DNA from 4 places in the Lysinibacillus telephonicus genome. Region 4 is predicted to be linked to each of the others. Evidence: riboswitches for the same ligand, from Rfam matches in the RefSeq annotation. Region 4 holds a riboswitch; each other region holds the start of a gene.

What was found. Region 4 has a riboswitch for lysine ahead of MKY04_RS14715 (aspartate kinase). Riboswitches for the same ligand answer to the same signal wherever they lie in the genome.
Positions count from the first base shown of each region.
Region 1: another riboswitch for lysine. It lies ahead of dapA (4-hydroxy-tetrahydrodipicolinate synthase); the one in region 4 lies ahead of MKY04_RS14715 (aspartate kinase).
Region 2: another riboswitch for lysine. It lies ahead of MKY04_RS09770 (transporter substrate-binding domain-containing protein); the one in region 4 lies ahead of MKY04_RS14715 (aspartate kinase).
Region 3: another riboswitch for lysine. It lies ahead of MKY04_RS22000 (ABC transporter substrate-binding protein); the one in region 4 lies ahead of MKY04_RS14715 (aspartate kinase).

Region 1 is NZ_CP155468.1:3,876,466-3,884,840, reverse strand. It holds gene MKY04_RS18890 (tartrate dehydrogenase) at 1-638, opposite strand, end outside; gene MKY04_RS18885 (DUF2935 domain-containing protein) at 806-1,567, shown strand; gene dapA (4-hydroxy-tetrahydrodipicolinate synthase) at 1,614-2,498, opposite strand; lysine riboswitch at 2,622-2,802, opposite strand; gene MKY04_RS18875 (ketopantoate reductase family protein) at 2,943-3,869, opposite strand; gene MKY04_RS18870 (alpha/beta-type small acid-soluble spore protein) at 4,053-4,262, shown strand; gene MKY04_RS18865 (bifunctional 2',3'-cyclic-nucleotide 2'-phosphodiesterase/3'-nucleotidase) at 4,480-6,834, shown strand; gene MKY04_RS18860 (EAL domain-containing protein) at 7,119-7,976, shown strand; gene MKY04_RS18855 (GGDEF domain-containing protein) at 8,016-8,375, shown strand, end outside.
Region 2 is NZ_CP155468.1:2,053,779-2,062,153, forward strand. It holds gene MKY04_RS09755 (IS110 family transposase) at 1-154, shown strand, start outside; partial or broken gene MKY04_RS09760 (ISL3 family transposase) at 366-1,569, shown strand; gene MKY04_RS09765 (alpha/beta hydrolase) at 1,623-2,603, opposite strand; lysine riboswitch at 3,078-3,264, shown strand; gene MKY04_RS09770 (transporter substrate-binding domain-containing protein) at 3,366-4,217, shown strand; gene MKY04_RS09775 (amino acid ABC transporter permease) at 4,387-5,118, shown strand; gene MKY04_RS09780 (amino acid ABC transporter ATP-binding protein) at 5,140-5,874, shown strand; gene MKY04_RS09785 (DUF6501 family protein) at 6,214-6,411, shown strand; gene MKY04_RS09790 (toxic anion resistance protein) at 6,464-7,552, opposite strand; gene MKY04_RS09795 (5-bromo-4-chloroindolyl phosphate hydrolysis family protein) at 7,552-8,199, opposite strand; gene MKY04_RS09800 (acylphosphatase) at 8,341-8,375, opposite strand, start outside.
Region 3 is NZ_CP155468.1:4,546,427-4,554,801, reverse strand. It holds gene MKY04_RS22005 (M20/M25/M40 family metallo-hydrolase) at 34-1,701, opposite strand; lysine riboswitch at 1,875-2,060, shown strand; gene MKY04_RS22000 (ABC transporter substrate-binding protein) at 2,140-2,946, shown strand; gene MKY04_RS21995 (amino acid ABC transporter permease) at 3,011-3,694, shown strand; gene MKY04_RS21990 (amino acid ABC transporter ATP-binding protein) at 3,691-4,413, shown strand; gene MKY04_RS21985 (helix-turn-helix domain-containing protein) at 4,624-6,672, opposite strand; gene MKY04_RS21980 (MFS transporter) at 6,808-8,037, shown strand; gene MKY04_RS21975 (M20 family metallopeptidase) at 8,050-8,375, shown strand, end outside.
Region 4 is NZ_CP155468.1:3,038,736-3,047,110, reverse strand. It holds gene uvrC (excinuclease ABC subunit UvrC) at 1-822, shown strand, start outside; lysine riboswitch at 857-1,041, shown strand; gene MKY04_RS14715 (aspartate kinase) at 1,184-2,410, shown strand; gene MKY04_RS14710 (YslB family protein) at 2,477-2,893, opposite strand; gene MKY04_RS14705 (succinate dehydrogenase cytochrome b558 subunit) at 3,166-3,780, shown strand; gene sdhA (succinate dehydrogenase flavoprotein subunit) at 3,839-5,584, shown strand; gene sdhB (succinate dehydrogenase iron-sulfur subunit) at 5,607-6,386, shown strand; gene MKY04_RS14690 (acyl-CoA thioesterase) at 6,895-7,341, shown strand; gene MKY04_RS14685 (helix-turn-helix domain-containing protein) at 7,414-7,635, shown strand; gene MKY04_RS14680 (MarR family winged helix-turn-helix transcriptional regulator) at 7,775-8,224, shown strand; gene racE (glutamate racemase) at 8,235-8,375, shown strand, end outside.

The DNA of each region.
Region 1 (8,375 bases), 840 kb from region 4:
GTATCAATATCAGGATAATCCTTTTTCACTTCTTCAAATACTTCATCCCAAAATGGCATTGAATAAGTGAGACCGTTTGATTTTGTTGCGCTTGTTACATGCTTATTTGAATTTTTTGCTAGTTCGAAGGCGTAACGCATTGCGCGCTCAGTTCCTTTACGGGTAAAAATTGCATTTTGAATGGCAATCTCATCTGCCCCATTATGGATTCGGCCGCCACTATCTGAATATTCACCTTCAGAATTTTCTCGGACAACTGTTATATCAAAATTTTGAGGGTTTTTAAGCGGTGACTCTAATCCTGCTAAAAGCTTTGCTGGTCTAACATTAATAGACTGTTTTAAGCCTCGACGAATCTTTATAAGTAAGCCCCAAAGAGAAATATGATCGGGTACTATATTTGGCATTCCAACTGCACCTAAAAAAATTTGATCGTATTGCTTTAATGTTTCTATTCCATCTTCTGGCATCATTTCTCCATGCTCTAAATAGTAATCACATCCCCAAGGAAAATATGTCCATTCAAATTGAAAGCTTCCATCAAGCTTTGCAACAGTATCTAGCACTTCAATTGCTGCAGGTACAACTTCTTTTCCAATGCCGTCTCCCTCAATGACAGCTATTTTATATGTATTCATTATTCAAACACCCCTGTTTATAGAATTTTCAATTTATTTAACTATAACATAATTTAGCAAATAGTTTCGATAAACTTTATTAAGATAGTATTTTCAAGGTTCACTAATATTTTTTAAATATGTCGAATAAAGTGGTAAAAGAGAAAACCAAAGGAGATGATACAGGCTTGGACAATTATTTAAAAAGTGCTGTTTTTGAACACAGGTTTTGGCTTCAGGTGCTAGGAGACCATTCTCGTTTTATTCATGATTCACTATATCCCTCTGAAAAGGAGGATATTGCGAAGGCTAATTATTTTATTCAACATTTTGATAATCTTCTTTCGCAAGTTGATGAGATAAACACATCTAATGCAATTGCTTTTGCGGAAAATGTTGAAGCCCTAGTTAGTCAATTGAAAGAATTTAAGCTATCTATCATAAAACGTCATTTATTAAGTCAAATGAATATCCATCTTACACCAACCTTTATCAATCATATGGTAAATGAATTAGAGGAGTATCAACGAGTTCTAAATTATCTTAAAGCAGGAAAAGTTCCTCCAATTTTTCATGAATTACATCATCATTTACTTTGGCTGGCAGATGCAGCAGGCCATGCGGGAGCAATTGACGTACGAATGGATGATGTAGAAAAAAGACTAAAGGAAAAAAGTCAAAACTTTACCAAACACTTTGAACAATTTTATTTAAAGGCAGTAGAATTAACTGGTTATCTTCGCTCGAATGTGAAGAAATTCCCAGCACTAAATAAATTTAATAATGATGTAGAAATTGAAATAGAGCTGTTTAAAACGTTTTTGAAAGAACTAGAAGAATTAGAATTAAGTGCTGAAGTGCTAGGTATATTTTCTGCCTCAATGGCTGATCACATGTTAAGAGAAGAACAATATTACTTAATGAAACTAGCTCAGTCAGCAAGTGTATAAAAATTAAAAAAAGAGCGCATTAATTTAAGGCGCTCTTTAAATTTTATTATAAATTCACTTTCTCAAATGTATTTAAAACATTTCGCAATGTATTTAATTCTTCCTCTTCTAAAGGAATCATCGGCAAACGTACACCGCCAACTGGAATTCCATTTAGATTAAGTGCAGCTTTTACAGATGTTGGGTTAGGTGTAGCAAATAAAATTTTCATTACAGGCAATAATCTGCGATGGTCCCGAGCTGCTTCTTGAACATTTCCGATTTGGAATTTCTTAATCATTTCCTGCATTTCATTGCCGATAATGTGGGAAGCAACTGAAATAACTCCTGCTCCACCTATTGATAGTACAGGGATTGTTAAACCGTCGTCGCCACTATATAGGGAGAAATCGTCTGGCGTTTTTTCAATCATTTCAGCCATTGCATCTAAATTACCGCTTGCTTCTTTTATTGCAACGATATTTTTAATTTCGGAAAGGCGGACAACTGTATCAACAGATAAGCTGACAGCACTGCGACCAGGAACATTATATAAAATAATTGGTAATGAAGTTTCTTCAGCGATTGCTTTGAAGTGTTGGTATAAACCTTCTTGTGATGGTTTGTTATAGTATGGTGCAACAAGCATAACGCCATCCACACCTGCATTTTCTGCATGCTTTGTTAATTCGATTGAAGCTTTAGTATTATAAGAACCGGTGCCAGCGATGACTGGAACTCTTCCATCTACAACGTCAACTGCAAATTTAAATAGCTCGACTTTTTCTTCTTCAGTCAGTGTTGGAGACTCTCCAGTTGTACCTGAAATAACTAATCCATCAGTACCATTTGCAATTAAATAGTTAATTAAGTTTTTTGTAGCTGGAAAATCAATTTCACCATTTTGATCAAAAGGGGTTACCATAGCAGTTAAAATTTTACCGAAATTCATTTCTTCTCCACATCCTTAATAAATTTTTATTAAAAAATAGAGGGAGAAGGGCGTTAAGTTAAGTAAACGCAAAAAAGCAACAACGAGGGCTCGTTGCTGCTAAGAAATAAAATTCATTTCTTTGCGTAAGATAGCCCTCCATATAGTTTCCTATATGACAGTCCTGCATTTATTCAACAACAGAACCAGCCTTAAGAAGAATGAGATTCTTAAAAGCTTCGGCAAATTCCCCTTTCCACAATTGTCGTAGGACCTCATTATCCTCAAATTGTGTACTGATGGTCTTTGCTCCTCTATCCTTACTTCAAAAGATCTTGAAATAAGTGAATATTTAATTAACCAGAATAATACATGTTTTTGATTGGAAATTCAAGACTTTTCCTAAGAATTAATAAAATTAATTCTGATTGAAGATAAACTAACGGTTTTCGAGCTAGTCATTAGCTAAAAGTTAGCATACGAACTTTCAATCAGCTGAAATTGATCGTATAACATCTTGTTAACAGGTGTTGAAATACCGTGTTTTTTTCCTAATCTTAATACAGTCCCAGAAAAGAGTTCGACTTCGCTTTGTCGTTTGGCATCAACATCTTGTGCCATTGAAGGTTTTCCGTCTGGACTCAAAGTTCCAAGTACATTTAACCAATAGTGTAAATCCTTTTCGGTTAAAGAAACGCCTTCTTTCTCAGATAAAGCAATGACTTCCCGCATCGCTGCAATCATTGTATTTCTTGCTTCGCCATCTCTTTGAACTTCACCATAATTACTTTTATAGACGGCAACTGTTTGATTTACGCCGACATTTAACATAAACTTGCCCCATAACCTATGAAGCATATTTGTATCTATTTCATGTGGAAGCTCAACTCGAGTGAAAAAATCAGCCACACTTTTAACTTTTTCTGAAACAATGCCAGCTTCTTTTTCTCCGAAGCATAGTAATCCTTTGTTAGCATATGTTAGTTTATTTTCTATTTTTACGGCGTCCATTCCTTGTGCTACACAATATAATATTTTTTCCATTCCATATGTTTGACCAATTATTTCCTCGCTGCTAATGCCATTTAATGCGGATAATATAATTGTATTATGTCCAACATGATATTTAACTGATTCAATTGCTTCTTGTAAACCATCAAATTTCACAGTGAAAAGAAGTAAATCAGCTGGTTCGCAATTTTCCTCAGGCGTAATAAAATTAAAATTACAGCGTTCACCATTGCAAAAAATTCCAGTTTTTTTATAGCGTGCAATTCGATTTGAATCAGCGATAATTCTTAAATTTTCCTTTGGCATAATTTTTGATAGATGGTGGCCATATAAGGTACCTAATGCACCTAATCCAATAATCGATACGGTTTTTATTACCATAAACAAACCCTTTCCTTTAAATATCTATAATAGAAAAAAATCTAATCTTATGAATTTAGTGTATCAAAAAGCTGCTCAAGGAGAAAAAGGGATATTGATACTTGCCAGGAACTATTATCATCTATATATAACGTATTAAAAAATCTTCCTTGAACATTCTAATGTCACAAGGAGGTGAGAGAAATGGCTTCTAATAACAGAAGTTCAAATAAACTAGTATTTCCAGGTGCTCAAGCTGCAGTTGACCAAATGAAGTATGAAATTGCACGAGAATTTGGTGTAAACCTTGGACCAGAAGATGCTTCACGTGCAAATGGTTCGGTCGGTGGTGAAATTACAAAACGTCTTGTACAAATGGCTGAATCTCAATTAAAAGGAAGATCAGGACAATAATATAAAAGTGACTAGAGGCTGAAACAAGAAGGAAAATTTTTTGTTTCAGCCTTTAAATTTCCTCGAATATATCCTCATTTTCAGCTAATAAAATCTCCAAAAATATTAAATTCATGTTAATTTTACATAATTTTCATCAAGTTACTATATTTATATTCTATTTTTTGATAAAATAGAAGTTGTTTGAAAATTCTTTATAATGGAGGAATGAGAATATATGTGGAAAAAGGTTTCAGCTTCTGCACTTGCATTATCGCTTGCAGTAACCGGTTTTGCTAATGTAGATCAAACAAATGCTGCAGCCAACGAGGTAACTCGTGGTGAGTATGTAAAAGCAGTAATTGATGCAATGGGAGTAAAATTAGGTACAGGTGCAACTATTAAATTTGAGGATGTTCCAGATTCATTAAAACCTTATATTGAAAAAGCAATCGAATTAAAATTAGTTTCTGGAAAAACAGAAACACAATTTGCCCCAAATGAAAAAATTACTCGTGAAGAAGCAGTTGTTATTGTAGCAAATGCCGTTCAAAGCAATGAAACTTTTTCAGAGGATGTTTTAAACCAATTTAAAGATAATCAAGAGATTAAAGAAGAAAACCGTGATGAGATGGCTAAAGCAGTTGGATTAGGCATTTTAACAGGTTATGAAGATAAAACGATTAAACCAACTAATGTTTTATCTTATAAACATTTAGATAAAATTTTAGAGCGTTTCCTTGAAGACTATAAACCAGCTGAGTCAAATACAACAGTATCACTTCGTATTTTAGGAACGTCAGATATTCATACAAATATTATGAACTATGACTATTATAAAGATACTGAATCTAACAGTTTAGGATTAGTAAAAACAGCAACATTAATAAAACAAGCACAAAAAGAAAATAGCAATTCATTATTATTCGATAATGGAGATGCAATTCAAGGAACACCACTTGGTTCCTATAAACAAGCAATTGATGTATTAGAAGATGGTGAAGAACATCCATCTATTACAGCCATGGAGCTGCTAGGTTATGATGCTGCAACACTAGGAAACCATGAATTCAACTATGGTTTAGATTACTTAGATGAAGTAGTTGATGATGCGGACTTCCCATATGTAAATGCGAATATTCGTGATGCAAATACAAAAGATTATAAATACACACCTTATGTACTAATTGATAAAGAAGTTGTTGATTCAACAGGCAAAACAACAACAATTAAAGTCGGTGTTACAGGAATTGTACCTCCGCAAATTTTAAACTGGGACAAGTCTAATTTATTTGGAAAAGTAACTGTAGATGATTCAGTTGAAGCAGTTGAAAAAGTTGTTCCAGAAATCCAGCAAGCAGGAGCAGACGTTATTGTAGTGCTTTCACATTCTGGCTTTGGTGATGCAACACACGAAGCAGGCGAAGAAGATGTAACATATCTACTTACAAAGGTTGAAGGTGTAGATGCAATTATTACTGGCCACGCACATGGTGTATTCCCGGGTGAGGTTGATGCATCTTTAACAGGTGTTGATGCTGAAAAAGGTACAATGAATGGTGTGCCAGTTGTGATGCCAGGAAAATACGGCAGCCATTTAGGTGTTATTGACTTAACACTTGAACAGCAAGGTGAAGATTGGGAAGTAGTAGCTGGTACAGGTGAAGTACGTGAAATTGCAGAAGATGCTTCTGATGTAGATGCAACTATTGCCGCAGCAGTAAAAGAAGCTCATGAAGGAACAATTGAGTATGTTCGTGAAGCAGTAGGTGAAACAACAGCTGATATTCATAGTTACTTCTCACAAGTACAAGATGATCCTTCCATCCAAATCGTTACAGATGCACAAAAGGCTTATGTACAAGGCAAAATTAAAGGTACTGAATTTGAAAGTCTTCCAGTTCTTTCAGCAGGTGCACCATTTAAAGCCGGTACGCGCAGCGACCCTGAGTACTATACATTTGTACCAAAAGGCCAATTGGCAATTAAAAACGTAGCTGATTTATATTTATATGATAATACGCTTGCTATTTTAAAAGTTACTGGTGCAGATGTAAAAGAATGGCTTGAAATGTCAGCAGGTCAATTCAATCAAATTGATGGAAATAGCACTGCTGAGCAACAATTAATCAATTCTGATTTCCGTTCATATAACTATGATGTTATTGATGGAGTAACATATGAAATCGATGTAACACAGCCAGCAAAATATGATGCAAGCGGTAATGTTGTAAATGAAGATGCAGAGCGTATTGTAAACTTACAATTTAACGGTGAACCAATTGATTTAGAACAGGAATTTATTGTTGCGACAAACAACTATCGTGCAAATGGTACATTCCCAGGTGTTCGTAATGCAACATATGTAGAAATCTATCCAGATGAAAATCGTCAAGCGATTATTGACTATATCATTGAAAACAAAACAATCGATCCATCTGCTGACGGCAACTGGAAATTTGCAGAGCTTCCAGCAAACGTTAATGTTGTATTTGAATCATCTAAAAAAGCGGTTGAAGTTATTCCAGAAGGCAGCAATATCGAATACGTTGGCGATGGTACAGACGGATTTGGTAAATATTCATTAAAATAATTAATTTAACGACTTAGTAATTTTACAAGTTGTTATAAATAATTTAAAAGGGGCGTCCAGCTATTTGGAACGCCCCTTTATACGTTTAGTCATAGTTAACTACAAGAAAATCGTACTATATAAACTAAGTTTGGATGAGTGAATTTAGAGTTTTTTGATATGAAAGACTTAGTAAAACTTGCTTATTAGGGCTTCAATTTACAAATGGTTAATAATTTATTAATAGTGCATTAATAACGTTGGTATAAAATGGGTAATAATACCCCTATTTATAAGGAGTCGCTATGAATTCAGTACCATATACAAGAGAAACCTCATTTAATATATTCTCTTATCTAAAATATTTATTTAATAAAAGACATGATGATATGCTGTACTACAAAAGATATACTGAATTAAAAAAAATAATGATGGAAGAGTCGCTAGAAACTTTTTTTCAGCCTATTATAAATCTGCAAACGGGGAAAACTTTTGGATTTGAAGCTTTAAATCGTCCAGGACAATCTCAATATTTTTCCAGTGTAGATCATTTTTATGAATTTGTTGGACAAACCGATATGGTATTTGAGTTTGAGAAGTTTTGCAGAAATTTATCATTAAAAAGATATATATCTAGATTAAATACTGAATTAGCAAATGAAAATTTTACACTATTTATTAATATTCATCCACATGTTTTGCTGGATAAAAACTATCATTATGGAGATACGTTGCAATCGTTAAATGTAATAGGAATTCAACCTGAACAGGTTGTATTCGAACTTACCGAGCGTAGTGCCGTAACAGATTTTCAAGAATTCGAACGAGTACTTTCTCATTATCGTTCTCAAGGGTATCGTATAGCAATTGATGACGTAGGCTCGGGCTATAATAGTCTAAAAACTTTAATTTTCTTAAAACCTGAATTTATTAAATTAGATAGATCCTTAATCCACCACATTGATAGTAGTGCTCCAGGTCAACAGCTCGTATCACTAATTTATGACTATGCGGAGCAATCAAATACAAAAATAATTGCAGAAGGGATTGAAAGAGTCGAGGAAATAAAATATTTACAAACTGTAGGAATCCATTATGCTCAAGGTTATGCTATAGGTAGACCAAATAGAGAGATTACGGTTGGTAAAATACCAAGTCTATAGAAATTGTATGTAAAATCGATGCAAATAGGTGAGAAAATGATGACGAAAACAGAGGAAGTAGTGTCAAATATAGGTAGGATTGTGAAAACAGTACCCTATATTTCCCCATCGTTAAAAAATAAAGAAGTAGATAAATTATTTACTGAAAACCCGAATTTACGAGGAATTGTAGTCGTGCATCATGAAAAACCCATTGCTCATATTACAAGAACACATTTCTATCAAAAGATTGGGACTTTGTATGGTTATAATTTGTATATGGGCAGAGAAAGTAATTTGCTGGCAAAAACAAGCCCTCTAATTGTAGATTATTTTCAACCAATAACGGAAGTTAGTAAATTAGCGATGGAAAGAAAAGAAGAAGATTTATATGACGATGTTATTGTTACAAAAGATGAT
Region 2 (8,375 bases), 980 kb from region 4:
AAGTCGAAATCGATGGCTGGCAAACAAATATTGGTCATTAGCAGCACGAAGAGGAAAGAAAAAAGCACTCGTTGCGATCTCGCATCGAATGCTTCGGGTTATTTACTCCATGTTATTAAACAAGGAGCCTTATAAAGAACCCCAAATGTCATAACTTAACCAAAACCAAAAAGTAATATACAAAGTTACCCCACAACAGGTAGCTCTGCTTTCTTATTGGCTTTTTTCGGTCAATTTAAGAATAAACATATTTGATTAATAGTATTCAAAGACCGAAGGGATTAATTATTTTCACAGAAAAAAGCACGTAATCACCGATTTCTATATACTTGAATTGTCGAGAAACAAGCAATGAAAGGTGATACGTGCAAATGAATTTTAACATGAATATTCCAGGATTAAAAGGTGTAACTGTTCATAAGGTGGAGGAGATGGGGGAACGTATTGTTCTACACGTTTCCATACCAAAAAAAGAACATCAATGTCCAGCATGCAAGAATATAACATCAAAAGTCCATGATTATCGAATTCAAAAAATTAATCATTTAAAATGGTTTGAACGATTAACCGTCCTTTTTTATAAACGTCGTCGTTATGTATGCCAATGTGGGAAACGTTTTTCAGAAAAATCCCCTTTCGTGGATAAATATCAACGTTTCTCGAAAGAATGGAATCAAGTTGTACGAAAAGGCAAAAACATTTAAAGAAGCAGCTGAAGTACTTGGTACATCAAGCTCAACAGTGATTCGTCGCTTTAAAGAAGTAGTAAAGGAACAATTAAATGAAGGGGTTCATTTACCAAAATGTATCGCGATTGATGAATATAAAGCAGATACCGATGCGGGAACTTATCAATTAATTATTGCCAATGCGGAAACACATGAACCAATTGATATTTTACCAAATCGTAGAAAAGAAACCATTAAGGATTACTTGATGAAATACGGTGCAGATGTAGAAATTGTGGTTATGGACATGAATCCAAGCTTTAAAGCAGCAGTTAGGAAGGCGTTAAATCGCCCGATTATTATTGCGGATCGCTTTCATTATTGTCGTTATATTTACTGGGCACTAGATGAAGTACGTCGAAATGTTCAAAAAGAATGGCATGCATATGATCGAAAGAAATGTAAGAAAATGCGTCACGTACTATATAAACGATTTGATAAGTTAACAGAAACGAATCGTTGGTACTTAAATCGTTACATAGGAATGTCGAAGGAACTAAAGCAAGCCTATGAATTAAAAGAAGCTTACTGCGAATGGTTTGATTGGGCAAAAACTTCAAATGATTTGATAGAAATAAAAAAAAGATTAGAAGCCTTTTACCGAAAGGTAGAAGAAGCAAATATTCCGGCATTTTTAAAGGCTATTCAAACGCTAAAAAATTGGCAAGTTGAAATTTTAAATAGTTTAAGTTTTGGATATTCAAATGGTTTTTTAGAAGGAATTAATAATAAATCAAAAGTTTTGAAGCGCAATGCTTATGGTTTTAGAAGCTATGAACACTTTAAAGCGAAAATTTTATTAAATAATTTATATAAGAAAATTGGGGTTCATTTAGGATAATCGGGGTGCCGTGTAATATCACTTCACCCCAACATTTGACATAGAACCGATTTTTAAGCTGTCGTTTCTTTCGCTTCTTTTAAACTACCTGAAATTCGATCAAATCCAATTTTAATTGCATTTATATACTCGTTCATTGCATATTGTGCAACAGATGAATGTGGATTTAAACTTTCAAATGCGTGATAAGCGCCAGGATACAAATGGAATTCAACATCAACACCAGCTTGAGCTAATTTTGTAACATATGTTAATGTTTCATCTCTGAAAGGATCCAATTGGCCTATAAAGGTATATGTGTATGGTAAATTGGAATAATCTGTTGCCCTTGCTGGAGCCGCATAAGGTGGAATATTATCAGACCCGTATAATTTACCTAAATATAATTTCCAACCCAAATCGTTCAATTGTTGATTCCAGATCATGCCTTCTGTAATTTCGTTGGCGGATGGTGTATTATTTGAATCATCAATCATTGGATATAAAGGCAATTGAACATGTACTTTCGGAAACTTTCGATCTCTAGCAAGTAAAGTCAATGCAGCAGTCAACCCACCGCCTGCACTGTTACCAGCAACAGCAATTTTATTAATATCTATAGATAATAGTTCAGCATTATTTACCATCCAGCATAATGCACTATAACAATCTTCGAGAGGTGTTGGGTATGAATGCTCTGGTGCTAAACGATAATCTACTGAGACAACGATGCAGCCTATATCCTTTACATATCTTACACATAGTGCGTCGTCAGATTCCGCTGCACCTAAGACATAACCACCACCGTGAATCCATAATAAACCAGGTAAATCACCATTTAATTTTCTAGGTTTATAAACTCGCACATTAATTTCTTCGTTATCATATGCTTGAATTGCAATAACTTCGATTGAAACATCAGTTTGATCAACAGGCTCATTTCCATTCTTCATAGCCTCTCTTACTTGTGGTATTATTTCTTGTTCCAAACTTAGTTCCGGAAAATTGTCCAGTACTTCCAATAGCTCTGGTATTACTCTTTCGCGATTACGCATTAACAAATCTCCTTTCAAAATAATTGATAGTTAAACTCTTGTCTAACGCAATTATGCCAAAGACATAATTATCTATTAGATTATATGTTTGTCCTAACTAAGACATTCTTGTAACTTATCAAATAGGTTGCATTCAATCTAAAAAGAATCTAGATTATAACAATAAAATGAAGCCTTATTTTTTTGAATGAGTATATGTATTAATGATTTTGGGAAAAGGTTTATTCAGAAGACCTATATTATTAAAAAGAAAGCTGCTTTGTTGTAACGGTCAATTGAAAAAAACTTAGAAAACTACTTATTTTTCTGTATTGTATTTATTAAAATCTAAATAGGTTAGCAGTATAATTACTTAGATTTACTTTAAATTGGGACTTTTAGTAAAATGCTATTGTCTAAAAAATGCGTGTTGACATCATCTTATTCCTATAGTACTATTTTAATAGAAATTTAATATGAATGCCTCACGTTTACGAGTGAGGTAGAGGTGCGTTATTTATTAGTTTCTTAGGGAGTATAGAGCGAACAATGATCTAAGAAAGAAGGAAATATCGCCGAAGTATGAAAGTAGGCTCACTACTTCATGCTGGGTCTGCAGTGAATAACTGCAGGACTGTCTCAGCTGGTTCTCCCAAACCAACTGAGGTGTGCTATCTCAAACGGGAACGAAAGAGGATTTGGGCTATTGTATATAGGCGACCTGAGTTCATCTTAGGTCGCTTTTTGTATACCTTAGTAGATGATAAGTAAGGAGAGATGGATATGTCAAAAAAGCTAAAACTTTTAATAACTGCACTATTTGCGATTATGGTTCTTGCAGCGTGTGGTACTTCAGAAGAAGAAGGAAATACTGCATCATCTTCTGATTCAACAGAAGAAAAGGAGGTTTTGAAAGTTGGTTTAGAAGCAGCTTACCCACCGTTCAACTGGACTCAACAAGATGATTCGAACGGCGCTGTTAAAATTCAAGGTTCAGAAGAATATGCCGGCGGTTATGATGTTGAAATCGCTAAACGTGTAGCAGATGCTTTAGGTAAAGAATTAGTAATTGTAAAAACTGAATGGGACGGTTTATTACCTGCATTAGAATCAAATGTTATCGATGCGATTATAGCTGGTATGAGTCCGACTCCAGAACGTGCTGAAGTAATTGATTTCACTGAAAACTATTATACTAGTAATTTCGTTATTGTTACAAAAGCAGATAGCAAATATGCAGAAGCTAAAAGTTTAGATGATTTTGCAGGAGCTAAAATCACTTCTCAGTTAAACACAACAAATTATGCTGTAATCGATCAAATTCCTAATGTTCAAAAAGAAACTGCTATGGAAAGTTTTTCTCATATGCGTGTTGCTTTAGAATCAGGTGTAATTGATGGTTATGTTGCTGAACGACCAGAGGCTGTTTCATCTACTGCTGCAAATGAAAACTTTACTTTTGTAGAACTTGAAGAAGGTTTTGAAGTAGATCCAGCAGATGTTTCAGTTGCTATTGGTTTACGCAAAGGTGATGAAAGCTTAGCAAAAATTAACGAAGTGTTAGCTGGAATTTCTGAAGAAGAACGTCAAGAAATTATGGATCAAGCAATTGCTAACCAACCTGCTGCTCAATAACGCAGTGAACTTATCACTGGTCTATTTTTAGGCCAGTGATAACTTTTTTACTTAATAAGAAAGTATAAAAACTTTTGAAGATGTCTAGCTCCAGCGCCTTTCGGGGCTAAGCGGGGCGCTTACGCTTTTCTTAACAACATTCGTTGTGTATTAGTTTAGGAGGATATTTATGAGTTTTGATATAATACTCTCAATTCTACAAGAGAATTGGCCAAGTTATTTACGTGGCGCATATATGACGTTGCTAATAGCAATTATTAGTACAATTATTGGTGCTCTTATCGGATTATTTATTGGTGTTATGCATACAATTCCTCTTCGTAAAAGGTCGTTTAAGTCAATTATCTTAAAAATCTTTAGCTTCCTATTAACTGTTTACGTTGAAATCTTCCGTGGTACACCAATGATTGTACAAGCAATGGTTGTATTCTATGGTATCGCTTCTTATGGATATGAAATGGATCGCTTTGTTGCAGCAATCGTTGTTGTAGGTTTAAATACGGGTGCATATATGGCTGAATATGTCCGTGGGGGAATTGTGTCTATTGATAAAGGGCAGTACGAGGCAGCTGAGGCGATTGGAATGAGTCACTTGCAAACAATGATTCATATCGTTTTACCTCAAGTATTCCGCAATATTCTTCCCGCTACAGGGAACCAATTAATTATGAACATTAAAGACTCGGCAGTGTTAAGTGTTATTAGTGTTACTGAATTATTCTTTACTACGAAATCAATCGCTGGAGCGAATTTCCGTTTTGCAGAATCATATGTGATTACATGTATTATGTATTTAATTATGACATTTGTTGCATCTCGAATCTTGCGCATTATCGAAAAGAAGATGGATGGTCAGGATGCATACAAAGTAGAACAACGAAGAGAAGAACAAATGCTTTAATCGCGTAAGGAGATAAAAATGATGGAAAAAGTAATTGAAATCAAACATTTGAATAAATCATTTGGCAATCATGAAGTACTGCGCGATGTAAACTTTACAGTGAATAAAGGGGAAGTCGTTTGTCTAATCGGTTCTTCAGGTTCAGGGAAGTCAACATTATTACGTTGTATTAATCTCTTAGAGGTGCCAAGTGGTGGAGAAATTATATACAATGGCGAAAATATTCTAAATGAAAAACATGATATTAAAAAATATCGTACACACTTAGGAATGGTGTTCCAGCAGTTTAATTTGTTTGATAATCATAATGTGCTAAAAAATTGTATGGTTGGACAACAAAAGGTATTAAAACGCTCTAAGGAAGAAGCAAAACAAAATGCGTTAAAATACTTAAAAATTGTTGGGATGGACCAGTATATTAATGCAAAGCCAAGACAGCTATCTGGTGGTCAAAAACAGCGAGTAGCAATAGCTAGAGCTCTTGCAATGGATCCAGAAGTAATGTTATTTGACGAACCTACTTCAGCACTAGATCCAGAAATGGTAGGGGAAGTGTTAAAAGTAATGCGTAAACTAGCAGATGAAGGGAATACAATGCTAATTGTAACGCATGAAATGGAATTTGCACGAGAAGTTTCCGACCGAATTGTCTTTATGGATAAAGGGGTTATCGTTGAAGAAGGGCATCCTGATCAGGTGCTTGTAAATCCAAAACATGATAGAACGAAAGAGTTTTTAAAACGTACTCTAAAATAATTTCAAAAGATAAATTCCAATATAATGGGATTTATCTTTTTTATAATAAATTAACCTTAAGTTGATATGAACTATAGAATGGTTAACTTCTTGAATTCCATTCTGATATAACAATGAATACAATTGCAAAAATGATAGCAATTATAAAAAACCACATTGGAACGCCGCCGAAGGACATGGGCATATGTAAACACTCCTTTTAAATATATGGTATCATTATATAGTAATGAAAAAAACAGTAAATAACATTTGGTGAAATATTAGATTTATTTCCACAAAAAAGCTGAAATCGTATATAATAAAACGACATGATACAAAGTTTAAAGTGAGGTTAATTGTATGTTGAATTTAAAATGGAAAGATGCTCCAACAATTCGTAAAGTTAAGTGTGTAAACACAAATGCTGAAAAATATTTAGTTTCAAATGTCTTAACTGTTGGAAAAGAATATGAAGTGAAAAATGAAACTGAAGAGTTTCTTTTTGTAATCGACAACACAGGAAACGTCGGTGGTTATTATAAAGATTATTTTGAATAGAAAATATAAGACGCATACTCAATTTTGAGTCATTGCGTCTTTTTTTATTTCTTTATTTAAAATGTGTAATGTTTGCTTCAATAAAAGCTTGTTGTTCGTTGCTTTTTGCTTGTACACGTAAAGTATCCTCAATAGATTCAATTAGTTGTAATTGTGTTTCTTTAAATGAATCAATATCTTCATGTGTTAGGGTTTTGTATTTTTTCGAATCAGCTGCTGTAGCTTCTATCATTTTTGCGTTCTTTTTCATCATACTATCATGGGCTTCCATCAAACGCCCACTTGCCATATTTGCACGTCTTTGATTGTTAATTTGAATGAGCATCGATATTTGTGATTGCCATAATGGAATTGTTGACATTACGGATGCTTGGATTTTTTCTACTAACATTTGATTTGTATGTTGGATAAGCCTAATCTGTGGTGCTGCTTGAATAGCAATTTCACGTGATATTTGCAAATCATATAGTCGTTTATCTAACCATTCAATTGAATTTTTTAAGTCAACTAGACGTTGTTTGTCCATTAGATTTTTTGATTCGACAACTGATTGTTCCACTTGAGGCAGCACATTATTTAATAAATCTTGCTTTTTCAATTCACCAGCAGCGATATAAATGTTGATATTATGGAAATAATCTTCATTTAATTGATACATTTCATTGAGCATATTTAAGTCAGCTAAAAGCCCTTTTTGCGCATGTTGTAATTGAATGCTTAATCTATCAATATGTTTGCTGAGACGGTTATATTGTGAAATCAGTTCTTGAATAGATGACTTTTGGCGTTTAAAAATATTGCTGAAAAAACCTTTCTTATTTTCAATTAAATCTTCAGGATTAATTTGTTCTAATTGCTCCATTAATTTATTAAGTATCTCACGAATTGGGGAAGTATCATTTCTTTGAACAGTAACAAGCATATTATGTGTAAAATTTTTTAATGTTTGCTGGACTTCTGCTCCAAATTGAAGAACGTTTTCATAATCAGAGATATCAAGTTTACTGGCGAGCATTAATGCATGCGATTGTTGCTCGGATTTCAACGCAGCGAAAGTAGGAGATGTTGTTTTAACAAAAAAAGAGCTCTCCTTGTTTAAAGCGTTTTCAAAGGATTTGTTTGAGCTCTTATTTTCTGTCATTACTTGCCACCCCAAAGTTCAATTTGCTGACGTTTTTTTTCATTTTCGTGTTTTACATAATCAAGTTCAATTTTTAGAGACTCTAAATCAGATTCAAGAGCTAATCTTAAGTCTGCTTCCATTGTTCCATGCAGCTCTTTTAACGTTTTACGAGTATCTTCTAATGCCAAATGAACATCGATATCCTTTAGTTGCTGCTGTGTTAACATTGAATACGTAGTTGTTAACTGAACAGCAGATTGTAAATGGGAGTAGAAGAAATCTTCCACAGAATAAAATTTTTGTGGATTCGCCTGAACGATATTAATGATTCGTTTCGAAAGTTTTGTCATTTCATTTAATAATTTAAAAGAGCTAATAGAACGAACACGAACATATTGCTGAGTTAAAGAATTCACATGGCCTTTTGCAATTTTTAGCTGAGCTTCAATATGTTTATATTCGGAGCGTGTAAGCCCTAGCTCTTTCGATTTTTTCATTTTTTGAACTGCCTTTATCGTCTTATTACTAATAAAGTAAGTCGCAAGGGTGATAATCGGCACGAAAATAATGCCAAGTTCAAAATTAATAATTGTTACAACGAATACTGTAAAACTAAATAAAAAGTTAAGTGCATGTCGAGTAATAAAATTCATAGCTCCAAGCATATTCGTACCTCCTAGTTGTATATTTCTAATACGTATATTTGTGGTAAAAAGTTTCATTATAATGTTGATTTCTAGTTCAAATCTTACAATTTTTTCACGCTTCTTTAAATAAATATAACCAAAAAGTAGAACAGAACTAGGTTATACTATATCCGAATCCATCGTAATAAATCCTT
Region 3 (8,375 bases), 1.5 Mb from region 4:
TCGAGAAGTGAATGGCACTATTTTAGTTATAAACTATAGGCTTTTTTCTTCGTTAGTTAATAAATTTTGGATAACGAGGTTTGTTATATTTGGAACTACTTCTAGGGAATAAGTCATTTCCATTCGTTCAAGTTTCTTGTGAGCATCCAAACCATATGGACCAATGTTAATAACAGGTACATTTATATCTCGGATATCTTGAAACTCAACATAATGTTTTGTTCCCCAACCTGGGTTATTTTTCGAAACGGCGTTGATTCCATCTTCATCATCACTTAAAGCCATAAAACTCATATCAGAGATATACGGGAAGAAGTTTCGAGTAACAATTGGGTGTGGATATTCCGGCTGTATTGTTGCTACTGCTTTATCAAGAGCGTTGATTAAGTTAAGCTCATCAGTTGTTTTCCCTGTCATTTCGATCCTTGGAGAGTATAGGGAAGAGTAAAATAAGATAATGGCCGGATTTTTATCCTTCATCCATTTCCAGGCTTCCTCAACAACTCGTGCAGCAAACATGCGAGTATCTAATTCCGTATTTGTTAGGAGATTTTGCTTAAATTCATTCATGTGTACAATGAATGAATTGCCATTTTCCTCAATTAATAAGTTCTCCATTTCTTCATATGTAAAAACTCTAGGCTTCCAAGGAACATCGACAAAGGGTTCGCCACTAATTTCACTATATTTGCGATATCTTTCTTCAAAAGTAGTAAGTGCATTGGTAAAAGCAATCATGGCTTGTTCCTTAAGCTTGATTAGTACGTCTTTGGGAGACCAAGAATGAATAAAGAAATTATAATAAACATAAGCAGATAATGCTGTTTGAACAGTATAAGATGGTTTTAAGTCCGTTTGTTTTAACGACACGGGCGGGACCGTAGTTTCTCCATATGCTTCGTTGCAAAGCTCTGGATTATAGTTTATTTGTTTTGTTAGTTCTGCAGCAATAAAGTTAGGATCTAAACCTTCAAAAGCTGAACCAACATGTGTTTCTGCACCTGTTATAAAGAATGATGGCAGCAGCTTACCAACCGTTCCTTTATAGATATAGCGATTTTCATCACCTTCAAAGCGTGGTGAAACGAAATCAGAATTAATGGCTGCAACATATTCAAAGCCATGTTCTTTCTTCCACTTTTTTAACGTTTTTAAAGCGGAAAGAACTCCGTGTGAGCCGTCTTCCTCGTCACATTCAGCTAACAATAAGATGTTGCCGTCCAGTTCCTCAGGATGTTCAGAATAGTACTTTAAGAGATAGAGATTGCTCGCAACACCGCTTTTCATATCAAGAACGCCACGGCCAAATAACCAATCTCCAGATTCTAAATGTTCTTTAGCTGAAGTCGGTAGGTTTTCCTTTTTTAATGCCTCCATTAAATCATCTGGAGAACAAGCATGTTCTTTCAATTGATTGAAGTCATCAATCCCAACCGTATCGATATGTCCCATTAAAATAATTGTACGGTTACTGTTTCCTTTTTTTCCTTTAACAAATGCCATAACATTATATCGTTCTTGGTCATCGTTATTGGTTTTCTCAATAGCGACTGAGCCAGGATTATTTAAAAAATATGGTAACGATGAAATGATTTGAAATAAAGAGTGGGCAATTGTACTTTCGCCAGCTGTGTTTACGATACTTTCTATGCTAACAAGTTGTTTTGTATATGTAAGTATATCGTCACGACAATTCAACATACGACGGCCTCCTTTTTGTATGATATTTTATCAAAATGTAACGTAAGTTTAAAAACTCGTCAAGTACACACTAGTACAATTAAACTAAATTAATATTGTATTATTTAAAATATTCTACTATAATGGATAAAGTTATATTAAATTTTATATTAAATCCTCATCTTTTTTGCATTAGGTGGGGTAGAGGTCGCGGTTTATAAGAGTATCCTATTTGAGATTTAGTGAGATCTATGAAAATAGGAAAAAAGGATAAATCGCCGAAGCTTTTTGAAATCACTATTTTCATTAAAGCTGGGGCTGCACTCGAATAGGGGCAGAACTGTCACAATTCCTTTGAATTGTGGAGAACTATCGTAAAAATGCAAGAGATGAGGGTGTTCTTAAAAACACTGTCAATTTAAATCGACAGTGTTTTTTTATTTCAAAGGAGGAGTACATATGAAAAAGCTTTCTATTTTTTTAGTTGCGGCAATGTTGTTAATGTTATCCGCATGCGGCACACAGCAAAGTGAACAAGTAGAAAAAGAAACAAAATCAGGTGATTCTGAATTTGGGTTAGTCAAAGAAGGGTCATTAACCTTTGCAATGACAGGACAATACCCTCCATTGAATTTTAAAAAAGATGGTAAATTGACAGGGTTCGATGTGGAAATTGGAACTGAAATTGCGAAACGTATGGGACTTGAAGCAAATCCTGTTACAAATCCTTGGGAAACGATTATTCAAGGGCTAAAGGCAAAAAAATACGATGCGATTATCGGTAGTATGACTGCAACTGCTGAACGTGATGAGCAAATTGACTTTACAGAACCTTATTATCTGTCAGGTGCACAAATCTTTGTTGCAAATGACAATACGGATATTCAATCGAAGGAAGATTTACAAAGTAAAACAATTGGTGTTATTCAAGCAAGTACTTGGAAGGATATAGCTGAAACATTAACTTCACCTGACATGGTTAAGGGATATCCAGTAGACGTTAATGCACTTCAAGACTTGTCACTAGGTCGCTTGGATGCTGTTATCACAGATAAAATCGTTGGTGTAAGTGCACAAAACGAAAAAGGCTTAGATATTAAACCAATTGGTGATTTATTAAATGAGGACCGCGTGAGTATAGGTATTGCTGAAGGAAATACAGAACTTGCAAACAAAATTAACGAAGCGCTTCAATCAATGATTGATGATGGCACATACGAAGAAATTAGTATGAAATGGTTTAATACAAACATTATGGAAAAGTAAAATTATGATTTCAGGCAAGCGCCTTGTACTAGGCGCTTGTTTATAAAGGAAGGAGGCTGGTCTCATGGTTTTTTTAGAAAATATCGCGGGTATTTTTAGTGAACATGGAATGGCTTTTTTAAAAGCTAGTTGGACTACAATCGCAATCACAGCTATTTCCTTGCTAATCGCTGTGATTATTGGACTTATATTTGCTAGTTTTAAGATTTCTTCGAAAAAATTCCTAAATTGGATTGCTGATATTTATATTGGAATTATCAGGGGAACGCCTCTAATTGTTCAAATTATGTTTTTATATTATGGATTAGCCAATATTATTAACTTAAATAGCTTCACTGCAGGTGCATTGGCATTGGGAATTCATACTGGTGCATATATTGCTGAAATTTTTAGAGGATCTGTACAATCGATTGATAGGGGACAGATGGAGGCAGCGAGATCGTTAGGAATGTCGCAATCACTTGCAATGAGAAGAATTATTTTCCCACAAGCTTTCAAAAGATCCATTCCCCCCTTGGCCAATCAGTTCATTATTGGTTTAAAAGATTCTTCCCTTGTTGCTTATATTGCGGTAACAGATTTATATAACACAGCCCTTGGAGTCCAAGGAGAAAACTATATGCCATTTGAAACTTATTTTGTTGTTGGTATTTACTATTTAATCATCGTTCTTATTTTCACTTGGGTTGCTAAACGAATTGAGCAGAAAATGGATGTCAGCAAGCCTAAGGAGGTTAGTATTGCATGATTGAAATTCGTAATCTTTCAAAATCCTTTGGAAAGCTTGAAGTTTTAAAGAATATTAACTTAAATATTAACGAGAAAGAAGTAGTTGTTTTAATTGGTGCAAGTGGTTCAGGTAAAAGTACGTTACTTCGATGCTTAAACTTTTTAGAAGTTGCACAAAGCGGTGAAATTACTATTGATTCTGAGAAGATAGACATAGTAAAAACAGATTTAAATAAAGTAAGAGAAAAAGTAGGAATGGTGTTCCAGCACTTTAATCTTTTCCCTCATAAAACTGTGATTGAAAATATAATTGAAGCGCCGATTTATGTTAGAAAAAAGTCTAAAAGTGAAGCAAGTGCAAAAGCAATGGAACTACTTAAAAAGGTAGGCTTAGAGGATAAGGCAAACTATTATCCAGAACAGTTATCAGGAGGACAAAAGCAACGGGTTGCCATTGCAAGAGCGTTAGCGATGGAACCAAAAGTAATGCTTTTTGATGAGCCGACTTCTGCATTAGATCCTGAATTGGTTGGTGAAGTTCTTCAGGTAATGAAAGATCTCGCAAGTGAAGGAATGACCATGGTGATTGTGACACATGAAATGGGTTTTGCAAAAGAAGTTGCAGACCGAGTTATCATGCTTGCAGACGGTAATATTATTGAAGAAGGACATCCAAATGATATTTTTGCCCATCCAAAACATGAGCGTACACAAAGGTTTTTAAATCAAATATTATAAAAAAGGAAAATCTACCTTCAGTATTATTGAAAGGTAGATTTTTCCTTTTAGTACCCTCTTGTTATTTTAGCTTCCTTTGCTATTTCTTTTAGAACAGTAGTATTCATCTCGGCAAAGATGTATTATAGCAACTTTTTGGGCTCACTAATTGTTTCGAAATTTTCTACCTTACCTCTTTTAATGAAAAAGAGGAAGTTTTAAGCACTATTTTTAGGTAAGTGAAACTATCGAAGTTCTTAAATAATATGCAAGCTGAAGTTTTAAAATATCTTCAGGATTGGAAAATGAAATTTGAAGTTTCTCTTCAATTTTCTTTAAACGTTGATATAAAGTATTCACGTGGATATGTAAAATCTTGGCTGTTTGCGTAGCCTGACGATCGTTTTCCATATATGCAAGCAGGGTTTTTTCTAAATCCAATGTTCCATCTTTATTAGATTGAAGGGGTTGAAAAATCTCATTAACAAAAGAGTTCAATTCTTCAATAGGTTGGTGAATAAAAAGATGATTAATGCCTATATCTTGATAATTTACGATGCTTTTAAGCTGCCTTGAGATAAGAAAAGAAAGGGCTTTATCAGCTTCAGAGTAACTTTTGGCAATATTATTCATGCTCGGATAGCAGGTACCAATCCCTATTTTTAGTGATTCCTCATGAACATTCATCCAGTCGGAATGAATAAACATCAGTTTCTTTTTTACATAATCTTGATCTTCAAAATGAGTAAATTGACATACCAACGTTACTTTATTTCCATAACCAAAAACGATTGAAATATAGTTCCCTAAATCTTTTTTTATCTGGGTAATTATTTTATGCATTTGCATATTAAGAAAGTGGAAATCTGCATAGGGATTTATATGAATTAAGACCGCCATATAAAAGGGATAATGATCAATTCTAAGTTCATTGGCCTTCTTTCGTATTAGGTTATAATCTTGGCACTGAATAAAATCATTAAATAAATCATTTGTTTTTTGATAATATGAATCCACTAATGTTTGATTTCTTATAATCTCTAATGCAATTACTGAACTTGCCTGTTCGATAATCATCTTGTTTAAAGCAAAAAGTTCATCCTCCTCCATTTCAACTACCAGTATTCCAATTGGGACATCAATAGCAATTATAGGGTGAATATAAAGTGATTGATTATTAAAAGACACCGTAAAAGATTGGGTTTGTAAATTTGCATTTAACTTTATCATCTCTGAAGGAAGTTCCCATTTCCAGGAGGGCGGACTTGAATATTGTTGATGATCTGTTAAGTCTACTATCATTACTGGATGGTTTATCATCTTTTTTATTTCATTTACGATTTTCTGTAAACCTTTACTTTGAAGGGATAGTTTTATTAACGAATTGTGTATCATATCTCGTTGAATTAAAAGATCATTTTGTTTTTTTAAGTTTTGGTAGAGCTTTGAATTTCTCAATACAATAGAGACTTGATCAGAAAAACTTTCTAGCAGTTGTTGATCATCTTTCGTTAAAAGGAGATAGGGACCCTTTTGGTATACAATTAATACACATAAAGTATTACCCTCAACAATAATTGGAACTGAAATAATAGATTTCAAATCGTCAAATTGGACAGAATTATACAGGTGGAAAAGATTATCTGATGAAATATTAGATGATTCTGAGATAATTTCATCTATCTTAGTAAGAATAAATGATTTATTATCTTTAAATGTTTTCCCGATAATTCCCTCCCCGACCTTCATCCTCATTTTCGCTATTTCTTCATTAGGACCGCCCGTCCAAGCTTTAGGAAAAAGTACATCTAGGTTTGGTTCGTACATCCATAGAACTCCCATATCTGCCGCTGGAATAACAGATAAGGCATTTTCCAATATTTTTTTTAACAAATCATCTAAATCTTCAAGTACAGATATATCACGGATGCTCTCCATCATTTTGTTCCTTACATATTTCTCCCCATCGAGCATTAATTGCAAGAAATGTAAATCTACTATCGGTTTTAGTTTTTGAGTGATTTCATTGTTTAGTGCTGGGGATTTACTGATTCTGAGGACAATGGTTGTATGATTGGAATAATGATAATAAATATCGATGAAATTTTCATAGGTACGTATAGTTTCATTAATGAATCTCCCTGGTGCTGGAGTTTCTTTATCAAAATGGTTAGATAAAACAAGTGAAAAATCTAATCCCTTTATACTCTGCCACACTTGAAATTGTGAAAGGCAACAGTCATCAATTAAAAATTGTTTAATTTTCACTAAGGTTTCCACTTTTCACACCCCCTATTAGAATATGTAGGAATCAACATAATTTACGTCATTATTATATAGGACCAAACATTGTTTGAATAGTCTTAATTTTTTATAATTATAGCTAATTTATTAAATTCAACTAGGAGGAACGTTATGGTATCTAAATTATCGCAGAATTGGAAGTATGTCATTGTTATCTTGCTATTTTTAGGATGGTCAATTGGAAATTTTGATCGATTTTTCATGAATTATGCGATTTTAGGTATTTCAAAGGATCTTCAATTAAGTACTTCCCAAACAGGAATTGTTTTAAGTAGCTTTTTTGCAGGTTATGCCTTAATGCAAATTCCCGGTGGGTGGCTCGCAGATCGTTTTGGTTTCCGTAAAGTCATTATCACAGCACTTCTTGCTTGGTCCATTTTCACGATTTTTTCAGGTATGGCCTGGTCCTTCGCGTCCTTAATTCTCATTCGATTTTTATTTGGACTTGGGGAAGGAAGCTTTTTTCCATCGGCATCCAAAGGTATTGCGAGTTGGTTTCCGCAAAATGAACGGAGCCGTGCCATGTCCTTTATGCTTACCTCGGGTACGATTATGGGTGTTATAACGCCAATTATTGGCACCCAGTCTATGCAAACTATCGGTTGGAGAACAATTTTTTATATTGCGGGTGCTGTTGGTATTATATTTGTCTTGCTATATATGATTTTCTTAAAAGAACAGAATAGTTCAACAGCAGAGAAGGTTGAAACCACTTCTAAGAATAAAGCACCTTTAAGAGATGTTTTAAAAACTCCGATTATATGGAATTTGTTCATTGCCTATTTTGCGATTTATGCCGTGCAATGGGGATTAATGACATGGATGCCAACCTATTTAGTAGACGCACGACAACTTGACTTAACATCGGTTGGATATATTTCAGCTATTCCAGCGGTTGCAGGAATTATTGCAATGCTTACAAGTGGATATATTTTAGACAAGCTACCTGAAGGGAAAGACAAGTTAATTGCAGCCGTATTTGCGGTATTAACGGCAGTATTCCTATATTTAATGGCTTTTGCGCCAAACATAGCCATGTTTGCTGTTTATCAAAGTATCGTTACAGTATTCATGTCGTTTAATATTGTTCTTATTATCTCAGCTCCACTAAAAATGCTATCTGAAGAGATTGTAGGAACTGCAAATGGGTTCATTAATACTGGTGCACAATTCGCTGGTGTTCTTACTCCCATGTTAATAGGATTTTTAGTCGATGCTTTTGACGGTTCTTATACAGTTGCTTTTATTATGCTGATAATGTTTGCCCTATTGTGTGCTGGATCTTTATTTTTAATTCGCCCTAAGAAAGAAGTTGCCTATTTAAAAAAAGTTGAAAGTTAGGAGATGGAAAAATTGACTGCTTTATCAGATAAAATTACAAGTTTAATAGATAATAAACGTACATTATTTACACAGCTAAGTGATCAAATTTGGGAGTTTGCTGAAACTAGATTTGAGGAATTCCGCTCATCTGATTTGCTTTGTGAAGCATTGGAAAAAGAGGGGTTTACTATAAAAAAGGGAATAGCTGGTCTTGAAACAGGCTTTATCGCCTCCTATGGGACAGGTCATCCGGTAATTGCTATTCTCGGTGAATACGACGCTTTAGCAGGGCTAAGCCAACAAGCAGGCAGTAATAATTTTGAACCCATTATTCAAAATGGAAATGGCCATGGCTG
Region 4 (8,375 bases):
AAAGTGATAATCCCAAAGCGAGGACCTAAGAAAGAGCTCGTTGAATTGGCAATGAAAAATGCACAAATTGCTCTTCATGAGAAATTTCAGCTAATTGAACGTCAAGAGGAAAGAACTATCGGTGCTTGTGAGGAGCTTGGAGATGCGATGAATATCGCTGCACCTCTTCGCATCGAAGCGTTTGATAATAGCCATATGCACGGTGCAGATGCTGTTTCGGCTATGGTCGTTTTTATTGACGGAAAACCAGCAAAAAAGGAATATCGCAAATATAAACTTCGAGAAACGGCGAAACATGATGATTACGGTGCAATGCAAGAAGTTATTCGCCGCAGATACACAAGAGTATTAAAAGAAAATTTACCTCTCCCTGATTTAATTATTATCGATGGTGGGAAGGGACAAATGGAAGTGGCACGCGAAGTAGTAGAGGATGAGCTAGGTCTTTACATTCCCATTGCGGGACTGGCAAAAGATGAAAAGCATAATACTTCCCAACTGCTATTTGGCGACCCGCCAGTACCTGTCGAAATGAAAAGAACAAGTGATGGCTTTTATTTATTGCAGCGTATTCAAGATGAAGTGCACCGATTTGCCATTACGTTTTTACGTCAACAACACCAGACACATGCGATTCAATCTGTTTTAGATGGAATTGAAGGTGTAGGCCCAAAACGAAAACAACAATTGTTAAAGCATTTTGGATCAATAAAGAAAATAAAAGAATCAACTATTGAACAACTAATAGAAGCTCATATTCCAAGTGCTACAGCAACCGCCATTTATAATTATTTCCATAAAGATACATTGTCAAAGGAATAATTGTATGATATTGTAAGCACATAACATCTAGTATATTTATGATAGAGGTGCAAGGTTTAATAGTAACTGATTGGAGGATGAACAATTCCTGAGATAGTTAGTGAAAGGAAAACTTGCCGAAGCGGTAAATCAATTGTTCAGGTTTACTTGCTGGTTTTACATTTAAGAAATGTAAGACTGTCAGAATCAAAATCAAGGTTCTGGAGGGCTATCTCGCAAAACGTTCCAATCTTGAGGTATGTTTAGAGGCAGCTTTTCACTTTTTCTGTGAGAAGTTGCTTTTTTATTTATAGCTAAACGAAATTCATCCTTGTTTGATGTAGAAAAGGTCAGCATCGATGTTAAAAAGGAGTGTGTGCCTATGACGAACATTGTTGTAAAAATCGACAGTTCTTCACTATCAACACCTGAAAAAATAGAGCAAATTGCTAAAAGAATAGTTGAAGAAAAAAAGCTTGGGCGAAATGTAATTGCCGTCGTACCATCTATGGAATTAATTGACGATATGTTCCTTCAACAAGCATATTTACTTTCAGATAAGCCCTCAAAACGAGAGCTTCATGTACTTGACTCAATTAATGCGCAGATTGCAAGCAGCTTATTAGCAATTGCAGTTCAAAAAAATGGATTTAAAGCAATCTCATTAACAGGCTGGCAAGCAGGAATTCAAACTGTAGAATCAAATAATAATGTACTCATTGACAATATAAATCAGAAATTCATTTTCGAGCGCATAAAAAAGGGAGAAATAGTCATTATTGCAGGGTCCCAAGGAATCGATAAGAAAAATGATATTTTGACATTAGGTGACGGTGGTCCAGAAACAATTGCGGTCGCAATCGGAGCAGCAATTCAAGCACAACGTATAGAAATTTATACAAATCAGGATGGCATTTACACAGCAGATCCCAATATAGTAAAAGAAGCTAGAAAGTTAAAGCAGATTTCTTATGATGAAATGCTTGAGCTGGCAAACCTTGGTTCACAAATTATCCATCCGCGAGCTGTCGAATTAGCCAAAAGATATAAAATGCCATTAATAGTTCGATCTAGTACAGAAAATGCCAAAGGGACTATGATAAAGGGAGAGGTTGACATGGAGAAAAATTTAGTTGTACGTGGTGTTGCTTATGAAGCAGACATTATTCGCTTAACAGTAGGGTATGATTCTTATGAGTATTCATCACTTGCTACTATTTTTTCTACACTGGCTCAGCATAACATCGATGTTGATATAATCGTACAAGCAGTAATTGATGGAGTTAAACCGACTGTCTCCTTTTCAATCGCTAAAGGAGATTTTGCAGAAGCAATTAAGGTATTGGAGAAAAATAAAGCAGCTTTAGGGTTTAGTTTTGCAGATTTCGAGGTAGGTTTAGCAAAAGTATCAATTGTAGGCTCAGGGATGGTTTCAAACCCTGGTGTAGCTGCACGCATGTTTGACCGACTACGAAAAGAAAACATATTAGTGAAAATGGTAAGTACATCGGAAATAAAAGTATCTGTTGTTGTGCCGCAAGATGAAATGGTTAAAGCAGCAAATGCTTTGCATGACGAGTTTAATTTAGTAGAGGAATTAGTTAATTAATAATAAAAGCCGTCCAAAAATAATTTTCGGATGGCCTTTTTATATTTAATGGAAGAAACTACAAATTTATTCAATCGTTTCTTTTTTATCCCATTTAACAGTAAATATAACTTGGTGCTGTTTTTCTCGTTTTTCATCATGGCATTCAGTTAAGCAGCCTTTGATTCCTTGTATCTGCTGTGCGATAAAGCCAGCCTCGAGTCGAAATGAACGTTCCTCGATATTTAGTAAATCAATATCATTTGTCAGATGAAAAATACAGCCGTCCTTTTCTTCTTTATCTAGTGTCAAAAAACCCCATCCTGCATCTTGGAAAAATGAGATAATAAGCTGAGTATCAGTACATGGAAATTTTCTTGCCAAGTCTTTACCTGCCCAATATAGAACTTCTTTCTCGTGTTTTCCTAATATTGTAGGAAGCAAGTAATCTCTTATTAAATCATAACCAAATGCTGGAACAGTTTTGTTCTGAAATGATGTCATCTAAAAATACCTCTTTCGTGAATTTTCTTATTTTTACTTAAAAAGAACATAAAAATTTCGTAAAGTAGAAAAAAACCTCTTGTGAGAGCAAATTCTTTATTTATTTGTATGTATAAAAAACTGGAAGCTACCTTGACGCTAATAGTTCTTGAGAGTACAATGGACATGTCATAATATTGTACCATGATGAAATCCGCAGTCAATGTAATATCGTTTACAAAATAGTGACGATATTGGCTCGCTTTTCAAAAGTACTAAGGGGGGTAACAGTCTTGTCGAAAAATCGAGAGTTTTACTGGCGCCGCTTACATTCCTTACTAGGTATTATCCCTGTAGGTCTGTTTTTGGTGTTCCACTTATCTTTGAACTTCACTGCGACAGGTGGAGAAGAGGCTTACAACAATGCTACTGGAGTAATGGATTTAGTTCCACATTCTCTACTACTAATTGTTGAATGGATCGTAATTTACATACCAATCCTATTCCACGGATTATATGGTGTGTATATTGCATTTACGGCTACTAACAATGTGAAACGCTTCGGCACATTCCGTAACTGGATGTTCGCACTACAACGTTTTACAGGAGTATTCCTTGTAATTTTCATTGCGTGGCACATCTTCCAAACTCGTATTCAAAAAGCACTTGGTGCAGAAGTTGAATTCAGTATGATGGAAGAAATCGTTCGTAATCCATGGATGCTTGCATTCTATATTGTAGGTATTTTATCAGCTACATTCCACTTATCTAATGGAATTTGGTCATTCCTAGTAAGCTGGGGGATTACACAATCGCCTAAATCACAAAAAATCGCATCGTATGTTACAATGGTATTCTTCGTATTGTTAAGTATTGTTGGTGTTGCGGCAATCTTAGCATTCGTGTAATTAACACAATAGAACATCCGCTATGTTTTTAGCAAATAAAGAGGAGTGAGGAGTAATCATGGCGAAAAGCAAAATCATCGTCGTAGGTGGCGGTTTAGCTGGCTTAATGGCTACGATGAAAGCTGCCGAAGAAGGCACTGAAGTTGAATTATTCTCATTAGTTCCCGTAAAACGTTCACACTCTGTATGTGCGCAAGGTGGAATTAATGGTGCTGTTAATACAAAAGGTGAAGGGGATTCTCCTTGGATTCACTTTGATGATACAGTTTACGGTGGGGACTTCTTAGCAAACCAACCACCAGTTAAAGCAATGTGTGATGCTGCACCTGGCATTATTCACTTATTTGACCGTATGGGAGTTATGTTCAACCGTACTCCAGAAGGTTTATTAGATTTCCGTCGTTTCGGTGGAACACTACATCACCGTACAGCATTCTCTGGTGCGACAACTGGTCAACAATTGCTATATGCACTTGATGAGCAAGTTCGCCGCTATGAAGTTGACGGTTTAGTTACAAAATACGAACACTGGGAATTCCTTGGCGTTGTTTTAGACGACGAAGGTCATTGCCGTGGTATCGTAGCTCAAAACATGCAAACTGAAGAAATTCAATCATTCCGTGCTGATGCTGTAATTATGGCAACAGGTGGTCCTGGTATTATCTTCGGTAAATCTACAAACTCAATTATTAACACTGGTTCTGCAGCATCTATCGTTTACCAACAAGGTGCTTCATATGCAAACGGTGAGTTCATTCAAATTCACCCTACAGCGATTCCTGGTGACGACAAAAACCGTTTAATGTCAGAATCTGCTCGTGGTGAAGGTGGACGTATTTGGACATACAAAGACGGTAAACCATGGTACTTCCTAGAAGAAAAATACCCTGCATACGGTAACTTAGTTCCTCGTGATATCGCTACTCGCGAAATCTTCGATGTATGTGTAAACCAAAAATTGGGTGTTAATGGTGAAAACGTTGTATATCTAGACCTTTCTCATAAAGATCCACATGAATTAGACGTTAAACTTGGTGGTATTATTGAAATCTATGAAAAATTCGTAGGTGACGATCCACGTAAATTACCAATGAAAATCTTCCCAGCAGTTCACTACTCAATGGGTGGTTTATGGGTAGATTACGACCAAATGACTGAAATTCCTGGTTTATTTGCAGCAGGTGAATGTGATTATTCACAACACGGTGCTAACCGTCTAGGAGCAAACTCATTATTATCAGCTATTTATGGTGGTTCAGTTGCTGGACCAAACGCTGTTAAATATGTAAAAGGCTTAAAGAAACATGCAGAAGATCTTCCTCAATCAATCTATGATGCTCGCGTTCAAGAAGAGCAAGAGAAATGGGACGCAATTCTTAAAATGGATGGTAATGAAAACGCATACTTACTGCATAAAGAGCTTGGTGAGATGATGACTGATAATGTAACAGTTGTTCGTTATAATGACCGATTAGAAGCTACTTATAATAAACTTGGTGAAATGTTAGAACGTTGGGAAAACATTAACATCAACGACACACAAAAATGGAGTAACCAAGGGGCTCACTTCACTCGTCAGTTGAAAAACATGTTATATCTTGCTCGCGTAATTACTAAAGGAGCACTTTTACGTAACGAATCTCGTGGAGCTCACTACAAACCAGAATATCCTAACCGTGATGACGAGAACTTCTTAAAAACAACAATGGCGAAGTTCAATCCACAAACTGGTGAACCGGAAATTACTTATCAAGAAGTTGACGTTTCTCTAATTCCGCCACGTAAACGTGACTATTCTTCATAAAACATAAGGGGGGTCATTAATCATGACAACAGCAGTAGGAACTGGAAGAACAATTAAACTTGAAATCCTTCGTCAAGACACTCAAGGTGGAGCAACACGTTGGGAGAAATTCGAAGTTCCTTACCGTCCAGGTATGAACGTTATTTCTGCTTTAATGTTCATTCAACAAAACCCTGTTACAGCTGATGGTCAAAAAACATCTCCAGTAACTTGGGACATGAACTGTCTTGAAGAAGTATGTGGTGCTTGTTCTATGGTAATTAATGGTCGTCCACGTCAATCATGTTCTACATTAATTGACCAATTAGAACAACCAATTCGTCTTGAACCAATGAAAACTTTCCCAGTTGTCCGCGACTTACAAGTAGACCGTAGCCGTATGTTCAACGCTCTTAAGAAAGTTAAAGCATGGGTTCCAATCGACGGAAGTTATGATTTAGGTGAAGGTCCACGTATGCCAGAACGCAAACGTCAATGGGCTTATGAATTATCTAAATGTATGACTTGTGGTGTTTGCTTGGAAGCATGTCCAAACGTGTCTGAAAAATCTTCATTCATCGGACCAGCTCCACTTTCACAAGTACGTTTATTCAACACTCACCCAACAGGTGCAATGAATAAAGATGAACGTCTTGAAGCAATTATGGGAGATGGTGGCCTTGCAAACTGCGGTAACTCACAAAACTGTGTTGCTGCATGTCCAAAAGGTATTCCACTAACTACTTCAATTGCAGCACTTAACCGTGCAACAACTGTACAAATGTTCCGTAACTTCTTCGGTTCAGATCATATGGTTGATTAATAGTAAAAGATAAATGTATTAGTATAATAAAAGGGTATCTAAGTCATAATTTATGACTTTTAGATACCCTTTTTATTTTACTTGCATAATATAGAATGGCAGCCAGTTTGGGCTGTTGCGTTCAAGCTTAAGGAAGCTTCTTCTTTCACTTTTCCTATAAACTATTTTAACAATAATTTGTAAGCTTTATCTTCACAGCATCTAAGATTTACCTTGCGAATCAATAACAAAACACTTATGCCATGGCTTTCATTTTTGTTATAATAAATGAACCACTATTCATTTTATCTTCTTTCAGTACTGAATGAAGATATAGCCTTCGGTGAGTCATGCAATTTCGTGATGGGTTTGGGGAGGGAAGTTAACCTAAGTGAGTTTCTGCCATAAGACAATGGTTAACTGGTTAAGCATTATGCTTGATCCTACACGAATCCGCAACTTGAATGCTTATTAGCCAAGGCGTAAATTGACAAAAGGGGATAGGGGAAATAGGAAAGGGGTTATGAAGATGAAAGCAAATTATATTGCAGATCCACAAGCTTGGGCAGAAGAATTTGAGTTTTATGTAGAAGTGAAGGTAAGATTTTCTGAAACGGATATGTTTGGACATCTTAACAATACCGTACCTTTTACTTATTTCGAGTATGCGCGTATTGAATTTTTAAAGCATATCGGGTTTTCAACAAAATGGTCTGCAGATGAAGTAACGAAAATTACTGTAGTGGCAGACCTGCAATGCGACTATTTAAAACAAGTATTTTTTGATGAAACACTTCGAATCTATGTAAAGGCAGCACGAATCGGTACTACATCAATTGATATTCATTATTTAGCAAAAAACGAACATGATGAGGCATGTTTTACTGGTCGAGGAACAATTGTTCAAATTGATAAACAAACTGGAAAAGCAATTCCATGGGATGAAAAAGAAATATTAATATTACATGGGAAATAGTAAAAATGCCCTCACAGCCTTTCAACTCTTATCATACTTTACATAGAAGAGGAGATAGGAGGGTGTTGCCTTATGAATAGCCCGCAGCATCGTTCGCTTTTGACGAAAAGAGAACGGGAAATATTCCAGTTATTAATCTTAGATTACTCTACAAAAGATATTTCGCAAAAGTTGGGCATTAGCGAAAAAACGGTGCGTAATCATATTTCAAACACGATTCAGAAACTGGGCGTATCCAGTAGATCACAAGCATTAATCGAATTACTGAGGCTAGACGAATTATCACTACATTAGAATGGATGCTTGCTATTTCGCTTAAAACACTTCAAAATAGAATTAACTTCATTTCAGCAAAAATTTTTTGTCCCTAAGTGTACACACAAGTTCAAAAGTAGCTGAGACGGATTTGATTCTTGAGGAGTGAATGCACTTAATGAGTAACAACGAAATGCGCAGCCATGGTACAGTAGCATTTTTAGAAAAAGAACTACGCTATATATCACATTTAATTAAACAAAAAGGCAGAGAAATATTAAGCAATTACACGATTACACCTCCACAATTTATTGCGCTTCAATGGTTACATGAATCGGGCGATATGACAATTGGGGAATTATCGAATAAAATGTATTTGGCTTTTAGTACGACAACTGATTTAGTTGATCGTATGGAAAAAAGTGAATTAGTAGTGCGCATTCGTGATGATCAAGACCGCCGAGTTGTACACATACATTTGCTTGAAGAGGGAGAAAGAATCATTCAAGAAGTTATCGAAAAAAGGCAGAACTACTTACATGAACTTTTAGTAGATTTTGATAATCAGGAAATAGAAATGTTATCAAAATTACTATATAAACTACATTTACAAATGGTAGAGGATTGAGGCGGTTTTTGTGAATGCACCGATTGGCGTTATTGATTCAGGTGTTGGCGGCTTAACAGTTGCAAAGCGAATGATGGAAGTTTTACCATATGAAACTATTTATTATATTGGTGATACTGCAAGATGTCCATATGGACCAAGAAACAGGCAA